DNA from 3 places in the Arthrobacter sp. CAN_A212 genome. Region 2 is predicted to be linked to each of the others. Evidence: predicted binding sites of a transcription regulator. Region 2 holds the regulator's gene; each other region holds the start of a gene.
The links. Region 2 encodes LexA, which represses DNA repair genes until DNA is damaged. Its sites were predicted from a motif close to TCGAACANNTGTTCGA; they were not measured.
Positions count from the first base shown of each region.

Region 1: a site for LexA is predicted at 2,438-2,453, ahead of IWX64_RS07890 (HNH endonuclease signature motif containing protein). Genes of this name have one in related genera too.
Region 3: a site for LexA is predicted at 3,036-3,051, ahead of ruvA (Holliday junction branch migration protein RuvA). Genes of this name have one in related genera too.

Region 1 covers NZ_JADOUT010000007.1:129,453-133,846, reverse strand. The annotation lists gene IWX64_RS07900 (ATP-dependent DNA helicase RecG) at 1-1,714, shown strand, start outside; gene IWX64_RS07895 (hypothetical protein) at 1,744-2,358, shown strand; gene IWX64_RS07890 (HNH endonuclease signature motif containing protein) at 2,465-3,964, shown strand.
Region 2 covers NZ_JADOUT010000005.1:46,196-50,589, forward strand. The annotation lists gene IWX64_RS06145 (histidinol-phosphate transaminase) at 1-381, opposite strand, end outside; gene IWX64_RS06150 (LysM peptidoglycan-binding domain-containing protein) at 624-983, opposite strand; gene lexA (transcriptional repressor LexA) at 1,436-2,092, shown strand; gene IWX64_RS06160 (ATP-dependent DNA helicase) at 2,089-4,107, opposite strand; gene hflX (GTPase HflX) at 4,100-4,394, opposite strand, start outside.
Region 3 covers NZ_JADOUT010000016.1:40,044-44,437, forward strand. The annotation lists gene secD (protein translocase subunit SecD) at 1-503, opposite strand, end outside; gene IWX64_RS12390 (preprotein translocase subunit YajC) at 589-1,140, opposite strand; gene ruvB (Holliday junction branch migration DNA helicase RuvB) at 1,247-2,386, opposite strand; gene ruvA (Holliday junction branch migration protein RuvA) at 2,386-3,012, opposite strand; gene ruvC (crossover junction endodeoxyribonuclease RuvC) at 3,117-3,689, opposite strand; gene IWX64_RS12410 (YebC/PmpR family DNA-binding transcriptional regulator) at 3,739-4,394, opposite strand, start outside.

The sequences.
Region 1 (4,394 bases), on a different contig from region 2:
CGAAACCATCAAGAAGGCCGTCGGAACGCTGCTCGACAGGCTGGTGCATTCTCAGTTCAACGATCCAGTGCCGCCGGACATTGCGCGCCGCGACAAGCTGATGAATATCACCCAGGCCTATGAGCTGATCCATCGTCCCCACGCGATCGAAGACACCTACCGGGCCAAACACCGCTTCCGCTATCAGGAGGCGCTGGTCTTGCAGACTGCACTGGCCCGACGTCGGGCGCTCACCTCACTGGAAGAGGCAACGTCGCGCCGGCCACGGTCGGGCGGACTGCTGGACCAGTTCGACTCCCAGCTGCCCTTCACCCTCACCGACGGACAGAAGGTTATAGGGGAGACCCTGACCGAGGACCTGTCCTCTTCCCATCCGATGAACCGGCTCCTGCAGGGTGAAGTGGGCTCCGGTAAGACGTTGGTCGCGCTGCGGGCGATGCTGCAGGTGATCGACGCCGGTGGTCAGGCTGCACTGTTAGCGCCGACCGAGGTTCTGGCTGCACAGCATCTGCAATCCATCACCCGGACGCTGGGGCCGCTGGCCATGGGAGGGATGCTGGGGGGAGCCGCCGATGGCACCAAAGTGGTCCTGCTGACCGGCTCCATGTCCACCGCGCAGCGTAAACAGGCAATGCTGGACGCGGCGACGGGCGAGGCCGGGATTGTGATCGGGACCCATGCCCTGCTGTCCGAGAATGTGAGCTTCTTCGACCTCGGGCTCATCGTGGTGGATGAACAGCACCGATTCGGCGTCGAGCAACGCGACGTGTTGCGATCCAAGGCCACCAATTCGCCGCACGTGCTGGTGATGACCGCGACCCCCATTCCCCGGACGGTCGCGATGACGGTGTTCGGTGACCTGGACGTGTCGACCTTGACCGAGCTGCCCGCCGGCAGGGCACCGATCACTACCCATCAGGTAGGTCTCACCGAACATCCCGACTGGATTGAGCGCATCTGGGCGCGGGCCAGGGAGGAGATCGACGCCGGACGTCAGGTGTACGTGGTGTGTCCCAAGATTGGCGACCAGGAAGAGGACTCCACGGCGCTGGAGCTCTACTCGCCGGACGCGCTGTCGGATAACCGGGGTCCTCAGCAGGAATTGACGTCGGTCAACGAGTTGTTCGAGACACTCCAAGACGTGCCCTCGTTGCGGGGCGTATCGATGGGAATGCTGCATGGACGTCTGGATCCCGCCGAGAAGAGCGCCACCATGGCCCGCTTCAATGACGGCAGTATCCAACTCCTGGTATCCACCACGGTGATCGAGGTCGGTGTGGACGTTCCCAATGCCACGCTGATGGTCATCATGGATGCGGACCGGTTTGGTATTTCCCAGCTGCATCAGCTGAGGGGCCGAGTAGGTCGGGGCGGGCATCCCGGAACCTGTCTGCTGGTGACACAGCTCGACCCCGAGCATCCCAGCAGGGAGAGACTGGCGGCTGTCGCCTCGACTACCGACGGCTTCGAACTGTCACAGAAAGATCTTGAGCTCAGGCGCGAAGGCAACATTCTGGGTGCATCACAGTCCGGCGGACGGTCGGCGTTGAAGTTCCTGCGGGTAGTCAAAGACGTGAAGATTATCGAGAAAGCACGCGAAGATGCTCAGCAGATCGTGGCTGACGATCTCGATCTCGTGGATCATCCAGACCTTGCCGAGGCAATGGATCTGTACCTGAATCCCGAGAAGGAAGCGTTCCTGGAGCGGGGCTAGCCTTGGCTGGCAGGTCTATTGTTGACGACATGAGCACGGCCAGTACCTCCGTACGAATTCAATTGGGAAGCCTGTTGACAGTCGTGGGTGGCTTGCTCATGGTGACCCTGTGGTTAATTTTTACGACGCTACATGGAGCAACCTCCTTCAACGAGGACGGTTCTGCTTTGGGGTTATCGACGCTGTTTTGGGGGATGTTGTTGGGGAGCATTCCGAATCTGCTCATAGCGACAGGCCTAATTCTTCTTTCATCATGCCTAGCATTCACAACTGGTCGGCTGGCACGGCTCGGATACGTATTGCTGTTGATCGGGTTAATCGTTCCGGCATTGGCTGATCTTGCAATCCAAGCTCTGGGGCCGCCGTTCTTCGTCCCCGTCGCTGCGGTTGGACTGATTGTTCTGGCATCGGGAGTACAGAGCGACTCGCAAATTAGCAAGCCTAGCCGTTACCTTTTGCTGTTCGTTGGACCTGTCCTCGGGATCGCCTTCGCATGGGCACTGGTACCGACCGCGCTCACAGACTCCATCAGTGGCTACAGAATCTATGGCGGCTTCGCTCATTTTGCGGCGGGCGTCGGCTGGGTGATGTTCGGCGTCAGTGTGCTGCGCGCCCGATTCACCACGATTGAAGCACCCTCATGAAGATTGTGGATAACTTCGGGTGGGTGGAAGAAAATGAAGCCTGACTACTCCTCCACAATGCCACGTATCGCTCGCATATTCGAACGTATGTTCGATAGAATTGATCATGGCAATCAGCCCGTTCGAGCCGCAGACCGATACTCCTCGGTATCTAGTTTGGCTGAACACCGAGCTTGCGGGGATCGCTGACTCGTTTCGTTCGGAGAGCATGGTGATGCCTACCCGCAAACTCGCAGAAACCGCGGTGGCTATCGAACAGCTCGCCAGAACTGCGGAGCAACTCCAGCTGATTGCCGCACATGCGGTGGAACATCAGAATGTGGCAGTTGTTGGCGAATCCGATCAGCGGCTAAGTCTTGGGGTGTCCGACGGCGATTCCTCCACGGGATCCCTGAACCGGACGGGGTGCAGAGACAACGCCGAGTATCTTCGGAACACTTTGCGAATCAGCAAAAGCGACGCGAAGAGGCGGATCCGTGTATCCAGCCAGGTCTTGCCCACGGTCCAGTTGAATGGTCAGCCGCTTGCTCCGCGGCTGGAACACCTGGGAGCTGCGATTGCTCGATCGGAAGTCAGTAGCCAGGCTGCCACCCTAATCAGTGCGGCGATGGAGAGAGTCAGGCCCTTTGCTTCGTCCAAAAACCTGGATGAGATGGAAGCCACTTTGACTCGGCAGGCAGTCCTGTCGGATGTGGACGTGCTCAGGGTACTGATCCAGCGGTGGGAAAGTTTGCTCAATCCTGATGGTTCTGAGCCGACTGAGGAGGTTCTGCGAGCACGGCAGGGAGTCTTCCTAAGGGGTAAGCGTCATGGTCTGCGCTTCATGGAGATCTCGGCGACCGACGATCAGTTCGAAGACCTGATCACGGTGATGTATTCAGCCACCAATCCACGGGCCAGGGCAGGACTATCAACCGCCGAAGCCGAAAAGCTGGGTGGTGTCCAAAAAGATTCACCGACGCCAGGAGCAGGGAACGCTCCAGAGGATGAACTTGATCGGTCGACATGGGCGCAGCAGCTGCTGGATGGCTTGGTAGGTGCCTGTCGTATTGCTTTGGCCAGCAACAAGCTTTCCGACGCCGGAGGGATGAGGCCCCAGGTACTGGTCACCATCAATTATAAGGATTTGGTGGCCGATGTCGGTCGAGCCGGTCATGCAGCATTTGGCGGTTTGATCAGTGCTCGGGCGATTCGTCGGATTGCCTGCGATGCGAATGTTCTACCGGTGGTGCTGGGAACAGAAGGACAGATTCTGGATGTGGGGAATCCCCGTCGGCTGTTTCCTCCCAGTCTTCGAAAGGCATTGACAGCGCGGGATGGCGGATGCGCGTTTCCGGACTGCATGATGCCGTCGCCCTGGACCGAGGGGCATCACGTCATTCCGTGGAGTCGAGGTGGCCCAACCACCGTAGATAACGGAGTCTTGTTGTGCAGCAGGCATCACCATCTTCTTCACCAGGAGGAGTGGAGAATCGAGCTGAAAAGCCGGATTCCATGGTTCATTCCTCCCCGGTATATCGATCCGACGCAGAGACCTCGACAGAACCACTATCACCGGGATCATCCCCACCCGCCGCCGGGTCACAATCCATTGCTGACGAGTTGAAGCCCTGCCCACTCGCCAAGCCCGTGCCCACCAGAGGCTTTTCGCATTGGCACTTGTGGACTCGATACTTGTGGACTCGATACTTGTGGACTCCACACCCGTTGACTCCACACTGGCGGCTTCACCGGGCAACCAACTCATGCCATGCCATTCGTCGTGTGATTGCGACCGGCGATCGGCTTTCTCGGAACTGCGCGGACATCCCGACTCTTACCCGGCGCTGCGGGACCTTCGACTCTGTGCCGTGGGCTGTGCCGGCTGTCGAATGGAAAGTGTTCGAATCAGTGGGGGCCATCGACTCTGGATTGACGGGATGTGGTCTCCAAGTGAGAATTTCCCCTCCAGGAAGACACGGATATGTCACAAGAGCAGCTTGTTACTTCGCCGTCCCCGTCCGACCCGGCCGAGCCGAGCCGACGTATTGGCATCC
Region 2 (4,394 bases):
AAGGAGCGGATACATGGAGTAGGTCGGCGGGAAGCCAATCGCGGACCGACCCGGCCCCCCGAAAGCCTGCAGAAGGTGCTGCAGCACCTCATTGGACCCGTTCGCCGCCCAGAGGTTGTCCGGAGTCAGCCCGTGGCCCAGGTACCGGGCCAGGTTGGTGCGGAGCTCGGTGAACTCCCGGTCCGGGTACCGGTTCAGGCCGCCGACCTCATGGCTGATCGCAGCGATGATTGCCTCCCGCACCTCGTCCGGGACCCCGTAGGTGTTCTCGTTGACATTCAGGAGGATCGGGACGTCCAGCTGGGGGGCACCGTAAGGGTGCTTCCCCCGGAGATCGTCGCGTAGGGGCAATCGGCTCAACCGCTCAAACTGTTCGCTCACCTCTCAAGGTTAAGCGCGGAGCCCGCCAGTACAGAATCGGGCCACCTGCAAGTCCGCGCTACCACCTGCAAGGCCACGCTGACAGGCAAGTCCATGTTGGCAGGTAAGCGCACAACCGTTGGCGCACCGCGTCGGCGGCCGAAAGCTGGCGGACCGGGTTGGCTATATTGACGGGCCGGCAGTGACCTGACGGGCCGGCAGTGAATTGCGCTGCGAGGGTGCTTCTGCGAGGGTGCTGCGGGTCACCGTCCGGACGGGATGTCCAGCTGCTGCCCAGCCTGCAGTACCGAGGTGCTGAGGCTGTTCAGTTCGACGATCTCGGCCACGACGTCGCGTGGGTCCCGCTCGGGAGCAAACTCGGTGGCCAGGTGCCAGATGGTTTCGCCGGAGGCTACGCTCACGCTGACGGTCTGGGTGAATTCACCGTGTTCGCTGGAGGCCTTCGCCGGGGAGTTGAAGAAGCCGGACAACATGAGGGCGGCTGATGCCAGCAGCACGATCGGCAGGCCGACCAACAGGAGCCTGCCGCGGCGGGTGAGCCGCAGTTTTGCGCGGCTGGTGTCACGGGCGGGGGAATCTTGGTGTGTGGTGATGACAGACATGGATACACCTCTCTGTACTCGAATCAGTCCATTCGATCCCGGCGCTGCGGCCGGGCCCGGCCAACGGGCCGGGGATCCTGTTCGACTGTAAAACCGGGTGAACCCGTTTTGTTCGAACTTATCTTCGAATTACTGCTTGTTTATTTTTAGCACTCATTGACGAACTTTGTCGAGACACGATCGAACAAATGTTTGAAAACGTGTCCTAACTCCCATACCGTTAGGGCAAGGATGATGGTTTGGTTCCAGCAGAAATCAGCACATCATCCGCCACTGACAAAATAAGCTCGGCCCCTGAAAACATCAGGATCCGCCGGGTCACCTGGATTCTTATCGAAGGGACAGCGACCGTGAAAGAGTCCGACGGACCACTGGATGAACAGACCTCCGACCTGGCTCCCACGGCCCTCCCCGCCCGTGGCCGCCCCCGGGGTCGGCAGGTGCCCAAGGGAATGACCGTCCGGCAGAAGAAAATCCTGGAGACCATCCAGCGGGCGATCGGCACCAACGGCTATCCCCCGTCCATGCGCGAGATCGGAGACACGGTGGGGCTGGCGAGCCTGTCAAGCGTCACCCACCAGCTCTCGCAGCTGGAAAGGATGGGGTACCTAAGGCGGGATCCGAAGCGGCCCCGCGCGATGGAGATCCTGCTGCCCCTCACCCTTGATCACGACCAGAAGGGCGCCGCCGCTGGGACCGCTGCGGGAGCTCCAACCGAGATCGGCGGTGCCATTGACGCTGCAATGGTTCCCATGGTCGGCCGGATTGCTGCTGGTGGGCCCGTCCTCGCGGACCAAGTGGTCGAGGACGTCATGCCGCTGCCGCGGCAGCTGGTGGGCCACGGCGACCTGTTCATGCTTCGCGTTTATGGGGACTCAATGATCGACGCGGCGATCTGCGACGGCGACTGGGTGGTGGTCCGTCGGCAGCAGGAAGCCCAGAACGGTGACATCGTGGCAGCACTGCTGGACGACGAGGCGACGGTGAAAACGTTCCGCCAGCGTGACGGCCACACCTGGCTCCTGCCGCAGAACACCCAGTACGAGCCGATCCTCGGCGATCAGGCCACCATTATGGGCAAGGTCGTCTCGGTGATGCGCGCCCTCTAGCGGGGCTCGCCAGCCAGACGCTCCAGGACCCCTAGCGCCGTCGCGCGATCGGTGGTGGACCAGAACGGGGGAAGTGCGGCACGTAGGAACGAGCCGTACCGTGCGTTGGCCAGCCTGGAGTCCAGGATCGCCACCACCCCCTTGTCTTCGGTCGCGCGGATCAGCCGTCCGGCGCCCTGGGCGAGCCGGACAGCCGCATGCGTCGCGGAAACGCTCATGAAGCCGTTGCCGCCAGCCTTGGCCACCGCCCTCGTCCGGGCTGTCATCAGGGGGTCGTCGGGCCGGGGGAACGGAATCCGGTCGATGGTCACGAGTCGGCAGGACCTGCCGGGCACGTCCACTCCCTGCCACAACGACATGGTGCCGAACAGGCAGGTGTCCGGCTCATCGGAAAACTGCTTGACCAGGGCGGACATCGAGGAGTCGCCCTGGCACAGGATGTCGAAGTCGACCCGGGGTCGCAGCGCCTCTGCCGCTTCTTCCGCGGCGCGGCGGGACGAGAACAACCCGAGTGCCCCACCCCGGGAGGCCTTGAGAAGCACCTCCAGCTCATCGAGTTGGGCCGGCGAGGTGCCACGCTCAGGCTTGGGCAGATCCTTCGCCACGTAGAGCACGCCCTGCTTCGGGTAGTCGAACGGACTGCCGACGTCGACCCCGGTCCAGGAGGGCGCAGACGCCCCGGCAAGCCCCAGCGAACCGGCGACCGGTCCGAACTCGGAACCGATGGCGAGGGTCGCCGACGTCAGCACCACCGTGTGGTCGGCGAAGAGCCCCTCCCGCAATTTCCCTGCGACGGAGAGCGGCGCAATGTTGATCGTGGCGGGCGCAGTGTCGTCAGGCTGCGAATACCCGGTACCCGGAGAGAAGGTGCTGGGCCGTGACGCCCACAGCACTTCCCCAGCGGGGGTCGCGGTGAGCAGTCGTTCACACAGTTCAAAGACCGCCATGACATGGGACTTGGCCATCTGCCGGCCACCGTCCGCCGGGGTTGGGCCATCCCCCTTCGCATCCGAGAGCACCGCGCGGCAGGCCTCACGGACCTGCGTGATGGCGGATTCCTGGTCCTCGGTGAGGCCTGCAGCCATCAGGCCGGAAGGGATGCCCTCGACCGTCGACTCGAAGAAGCGGTTCGCTGAATCCAGGGGTTCAGCGCTCACTGACAGGTGTCGGCGCGCCGCTGAGGCAGCGGCGGAGATCATGCCGGTCGAAAGCTGCCCGGAGACCGCGCCCGTGACCCTGTCATGCAGTTCGTGTGCCTCATCAATGACCACCACGTCGTACTCGGGCAGGACGGCCAGCCCTTCGAACGCGCTGATGGCCAGCATGGCGTGGTTGGTAATGACGATGTCGGCGTCCCCCGCCTTCGCCCGGGCCCGCTCGCTGAAACATTCAGCTGCAACAGGGCATTTCTGGGCTCCCAGACACTCCATGCTGCTCACCGACACCTGACGCCAGGCCTGCTCGCTGACGCCAGGGGTAAGTTCGTCGCGGTCACCCGTCTCAGTGTCCTCCGCCCATTCCCGGAGCCGGACCACCTCGCGGCCCAGCGGTGTGGCCGGGCCTGCCGCCGGGTGGGGTGCAGCGGTGTCCTCACCGAGGCTGAAGAGCGCGTCGGGGGCCCCTTCCTCAGGGAAGCCGCCGCCGGTCTTGTGCTTGCAGACGTAGTTCCCGCGGCCCTTGAGGAGGACAACGTCCACCGGGCGCGGCAGTTTGCCGTTCAACGCCTTCAGGAGCCGGGGCACATCCCGGCCGACTATCTGAGCCTGGAGGGCGAGGGTCGCCGTCGACACGATTGCTGGCTTGTCGTGGGCCAGGGCGTGGGAGATCAGCGGAATGAGGTAGGCCAGAGACTTGCCGGTACCCGTTCCCGCCTGGACCAGCAGGTGGTCGCCGGAATTGAGCGCCTCGGCGACCCGCTGCGTCATCTCGTGCTGGCCGGTGCGGTTCTCACCACCCATGGCTTCGACTGCGGCATCGAGGAGTTCCAGCGGCCCGGTGGCACCGCTCTCAGGCATGCTGGCGGAATTCCTCCAGGTCAGCGGCGAGACCCTCGCGCACCATCACGTCGAGCCGGGTTCCCGACTCCATGTGCTCGAGATTGAGGATCTCGGCGTCGGACTGGTGCAGGCGGCTCACGACGTCGCCGCGCTCATAGGGCACCAGAAGGGTCAGCTTCACACTGGGGCGGGGAATGGCGGCACTGATGGCTTCCAGGAGCTCGGGGATGCCCTGCCCGGTGCGGGCCGAGACCACCACGTGCCGTGGTTCGCGCTGACGCAGGCGCTCGATCACAAACGGATCT
Region 3 (4,394 bases), on a different contig from region 2:
AAGATCTCGGCGGTGATCCAGTTCGGGTCACTCGCATCGGTAGGCTCGGCGGTAGGTGTCGGCAAGTCCTTTTCAGGGGTGGGTTCTTCGGCGGCGGGGGCCTGACCCGGCCCGCCAAAGAGTACCGGACGGAATTCCATCTGCGCCGAAGCCTGAATCAGCTCGCGGGTCTGGGCGTCCGGAATGCCGGGGAGGGAGACGATCACGTTGCGGCCGGACTGGGTGTTGATTTCGGCTTCGGCGACGCCACTGCCGTCCACGCGCTGCCGGATGATTTCCACCGCCTGGTCCAGCTGCTCCTCGGTGATGGAATCGCTGCCACCCTGGACCTGCGGCGCCAGGATCATCTGGGTGCCACCCTCCAGGTCGAGAGCCAGCTTGGGGCTCCAGCTCGCGGTGCCCCAGATGGACCCGCTGCCCAGGAGAACTGCGAGTAGTGCAAACATAACGCCGAGCCAAACGAGAGTCCGTTTCGCTGCCGTGCCTGGGCCGGTACGAGGCATGTGGAATTTCCTTTTATCGAAAGAGCGCGCTGGGTCCTGCTGGTGGGGTGGGGCTGTCACCGGATCCCGGCTGCCCCACCCGGCGCTAGTTGTCCTTGTTGTCCCGCGTGTTGTCCCGCGTGTTGTCATAGTCCAGACGGAGATCGTCGTCCGCGCGGGCGTCAAGGCGCTCCGTACCGGACTCGGCGGGGAGTGCGCCGTCCTGGCCCGGCTGGTCCTGGCCATCAACGGTGGCGGTCCGGGTATCGGTGACGGGGCTGTCGGCGGTGGAGCTGGTCAGCGATGAGGCGTCGTCGGGAACGGCGGGGGTCTCTTCGTCGTCCTCGGCGGGCTCAGGCTGGACCACTTTGGTGAGGGTCTGCATGTGCACGGTGGCGGTGGCGCCGGGGCCGAGCTCGAGCACTGCCTTGTTGTTCTCCTCATCGAGGGAGAGCACTGTGCCGAACAGGCCGAAGTTCGTCATCACTTCGGTGCCGGGAACCATCTGGGTGCGCTGTTCCTTGATGGTCTTCTGGGTCTTCCGTTGCCTCCGGAACATCATGAAGATCAATGCTCCGAGCGCCAGCGGCAAAAGCAGGTTGAAAATATCAAAGCCTTGCTCTGGGGCGGCAGTCTGGGCTAATAGGGTTGAGAACACAGAGTAATTCCGTTTCTATATCTTGGGATCCGCACGCACCTGACGTGCCGCACGTCATATCAGTGTAAAGGGAAACGAGATTGTCCGCGTCCCTGCGGCACGCCTGTCAGTCGGTATTGACCCATTCCGTTACCTCACCGTTGCCGTCAACCAGGGTGCCACCGGAAAGAGCGTCGTCGGTGAGGACGGCGAAGAGATCGTCGGGCATCGCGGCGGCAACGGTGGCTGGCATGACCAGGCCCAAGTGATCCCACGCGGCCCGGGTGGCGATCCGACCGCGGGGCGTACGCCCCAGCATCCCTTCCCGGACGAGATAGGGTTCGGCGACTGTCTCGACGGTCTCGGGTTCCTCACCGACGGCGATTGCCAGGGTGGACAGCCCCACCGGGCCGCCGTTGAATTTGGTGATCAAGGCGGTCAGTACAGCCCGGTCCAGGCGGTCAAGACCCTTCGCATCCACTTCATACATGTCCAGGGCTGCCCCGGCGCAGCGCGCATCGATCAGGTCCACCCCGTGGACGAGCGCCCAGTCACGGACCCGGCGCAGCAACCGGTTGGCGATTCGGGGGGTGCCGCGGGATCGGCCGGCGATCTCGGAGAACGCCGCCGAGTTGACCTTCATATCCATGAGCATCGCCGACCGGCGGAGCACCAGCTCAAGTTCCCCGGTCGAGTAGAACTCCAGATGCCCGGTGAAACCGAACCGGTCGCGTAGCGGGCCGGGGAGCAGCCCGGCGCGGGTGGTGGCGCCCACCAGGGTGAAGGGTGGCAGGTCCAGCGGGATGGCGGTCGCCCCGGGCCCCTTGCCGACAATGATGTCGACCCGGAAGTCTTCCATCGCCATGTAGAGCATTTCCTCGGCCGGCCGGGACATCCGGTGGATCTCGTCGAGGAAGAGGACCTCGCCGTCGGTGAGTGAGGACAGGATCGCGGCGAGATCACCGGCGTGCTGGATCGCTGGCCCGGAGCTGATGCGCAGTGGTGCGTTCATTTCGGCGGCGATAATCATGGCGAGGGTGGTCTTGCCCAGGCCCGGGGGGCCCGACAGCAACACGTGGTCGGCCGTCCGGCCGCGGAGCCGGGACGCCTCCAACACCAGGGAGAGCTGGCGGCGGACCCGCTGCTGTCCCACAAAGTCGTCGAGGTTCTTGGGGCGGAGGGCCGCCTCGACCGCCCGGTCCTCGGGGTCCCCGGCGGGTGAGACCACGGGGGTCTCTTCCCCCGCCGCTGCGTCGTCGCGCGCCATCAGCTCGCCCGGCTCCGGGCGGAGGCTCGTGCGCCGTCCTGGCCGAGGCGGCGCAGCGTGAGCTTCAGGATGGCTCCCACGTCACCGGTGGCGGCGATCTCGGGGGCCTCAGCGGTCGCGGCGTCGATGGCTGCACCCGCATCCTTCTCGGACCAGCCCAGTCCCATCATCGCCGTCAGCACCTGACCCTGCCAGGCGTTCTTCGGGGTTCCACCGGTGGTGCCCAGGGGAACAAGCTTGTCGGCCAGTTCGAGGACGATCCGTCGGGCGCCCTTCGGTCCGATCCCCGGGACCTTGCTGAACGCCTTGTCGTCGCCGGAGGAGGCAGCGACCCGGATCGCTTCGGGGGTGTGCACGGCCAGGACGGCCAGGGCCAGCCTGGGGCCGATGCCGCTGACGCTGAGCAGGGTCTCGAACACCTCGCGTTGGTCGGCTTCCTCGAACCCGAACAGTGTCATGGAGTCCTCACGGACAATCATCGCGGTGAAGACCTGCGCCTCCTGTCCGGTGCGCAGGGTGGCAAGGGTTTGCGGGGTGGCAAGGATCTGCATGCCGAACCCGTTGACGTCCAGCACTGCCGAGTTGAGGCCAACGTGGGCAACCGTGCCGCGGAGGGAACTGATCATGCGAGCTACTCCAAAATTTCTATCCGAACATATCTACGAACAGCGTACCGGCATCCGGGGACGTTGCTCGGTGCGCCACACCGTCAGCGGTGGTGAACGGCGGCCTAGCGCCGCCGTCGGGCCTTGGCTTCGGCTTCAGCCCAGATCCGCTGGGCTGCCGTCGCGGTGCCACCGCTGGCGGAGGCCCGGTTCGTGGCAACACCCTGCCGCCAGGCGTGGGTGATGGCCAGGGCCAGGGCATCGGCGGCGTCGGCCGGCTTGGGGGCGGTTTCAAGCCGAAGGATTTTCGTCACCATCTTGGTGACCGCTACCTTGTCGGATTGGCCGTTGCCGGTGACGGCGGCCTTCACCTCGGTGGGCGTATGGAGGGCCACCGGTATTCCACGCCGTGCGGCAGCAACGATCACCACACCGGAGGCCTGGGCTGTGCCCATCACCGTGCTCACGTTGAGTTGGCTGAACACCCGTTCGACGGCGAGCACGTCAGGTGAATGGGTATCGAGCCACTTATCGACCGCGTCGGAAATGACGAGCAGCCGCTGGTCGAGGTCCTGACCGGCCGGTGTGCCAACCACCCCCACCGCTACGAGCGATGACCGCCGGTTGGGCTCGATGTCGACCACGGCCAGACCACAGCGGGTGAGGCCCGGATCCACCCCCATCACACGCAGAGTCACGTGACGGCCCGGCGGTGAGGGGTCTGGAGTGCAACGGTAGCCACCGGCCTCAGTCGTCGCCGTCCAGCTCGGCCAGTACCTCATCGGAGAGGGCGGCGTTTGAATATACGTTCTGGACGTCGTCCAGGTCCTCGAGCGCGTCGACCAGGCGGATGAACTTGCGGGCGCCGTCGGCGTCGAGCTCCACCTGCATGGACGGCACAAACTCGGCCTCGTCGGTGTCGTAGTCGATACCGGCCTCCTCCAGGCCTGCGACGACCGCCCGGAGGTCCTGCGGTTCGGAGATGACCTCGAAACGCCCGGCGGTTTCCTTCACTTCCTCGGCACCGGCGTCGAGCACGGCGAGCAAGAGGTCATCCTCGGTGAGCTCGTTGCCCGGGAGCGTGACCACTCCCTTCCGGGTGAAGAGGTAGGACACCGAGCCTGGATCGGCCATCGAGCCACCATTGCGGGTGACACCCAACCGGACCTCCGAAGCGGCGCGGTTCTTGTTGTCGGTGAGGCACTCGATCAGCAGGGCCGAACCCTGCGGTCCGCGGGCCTCATACATGATTGTCTGGTATTCGACGGCGTCGCCCAGCAGCCCGGCGCCGCGCTTCACGGCGCGGTTGATGTTGTCGATCGGCACGGAAGTCTTCTTGGCCTTCTGCACAGCGAGTTCCAGGCCGGGGTTGCCAGCCATGTCGGCGCCACCTGCACGCGCCG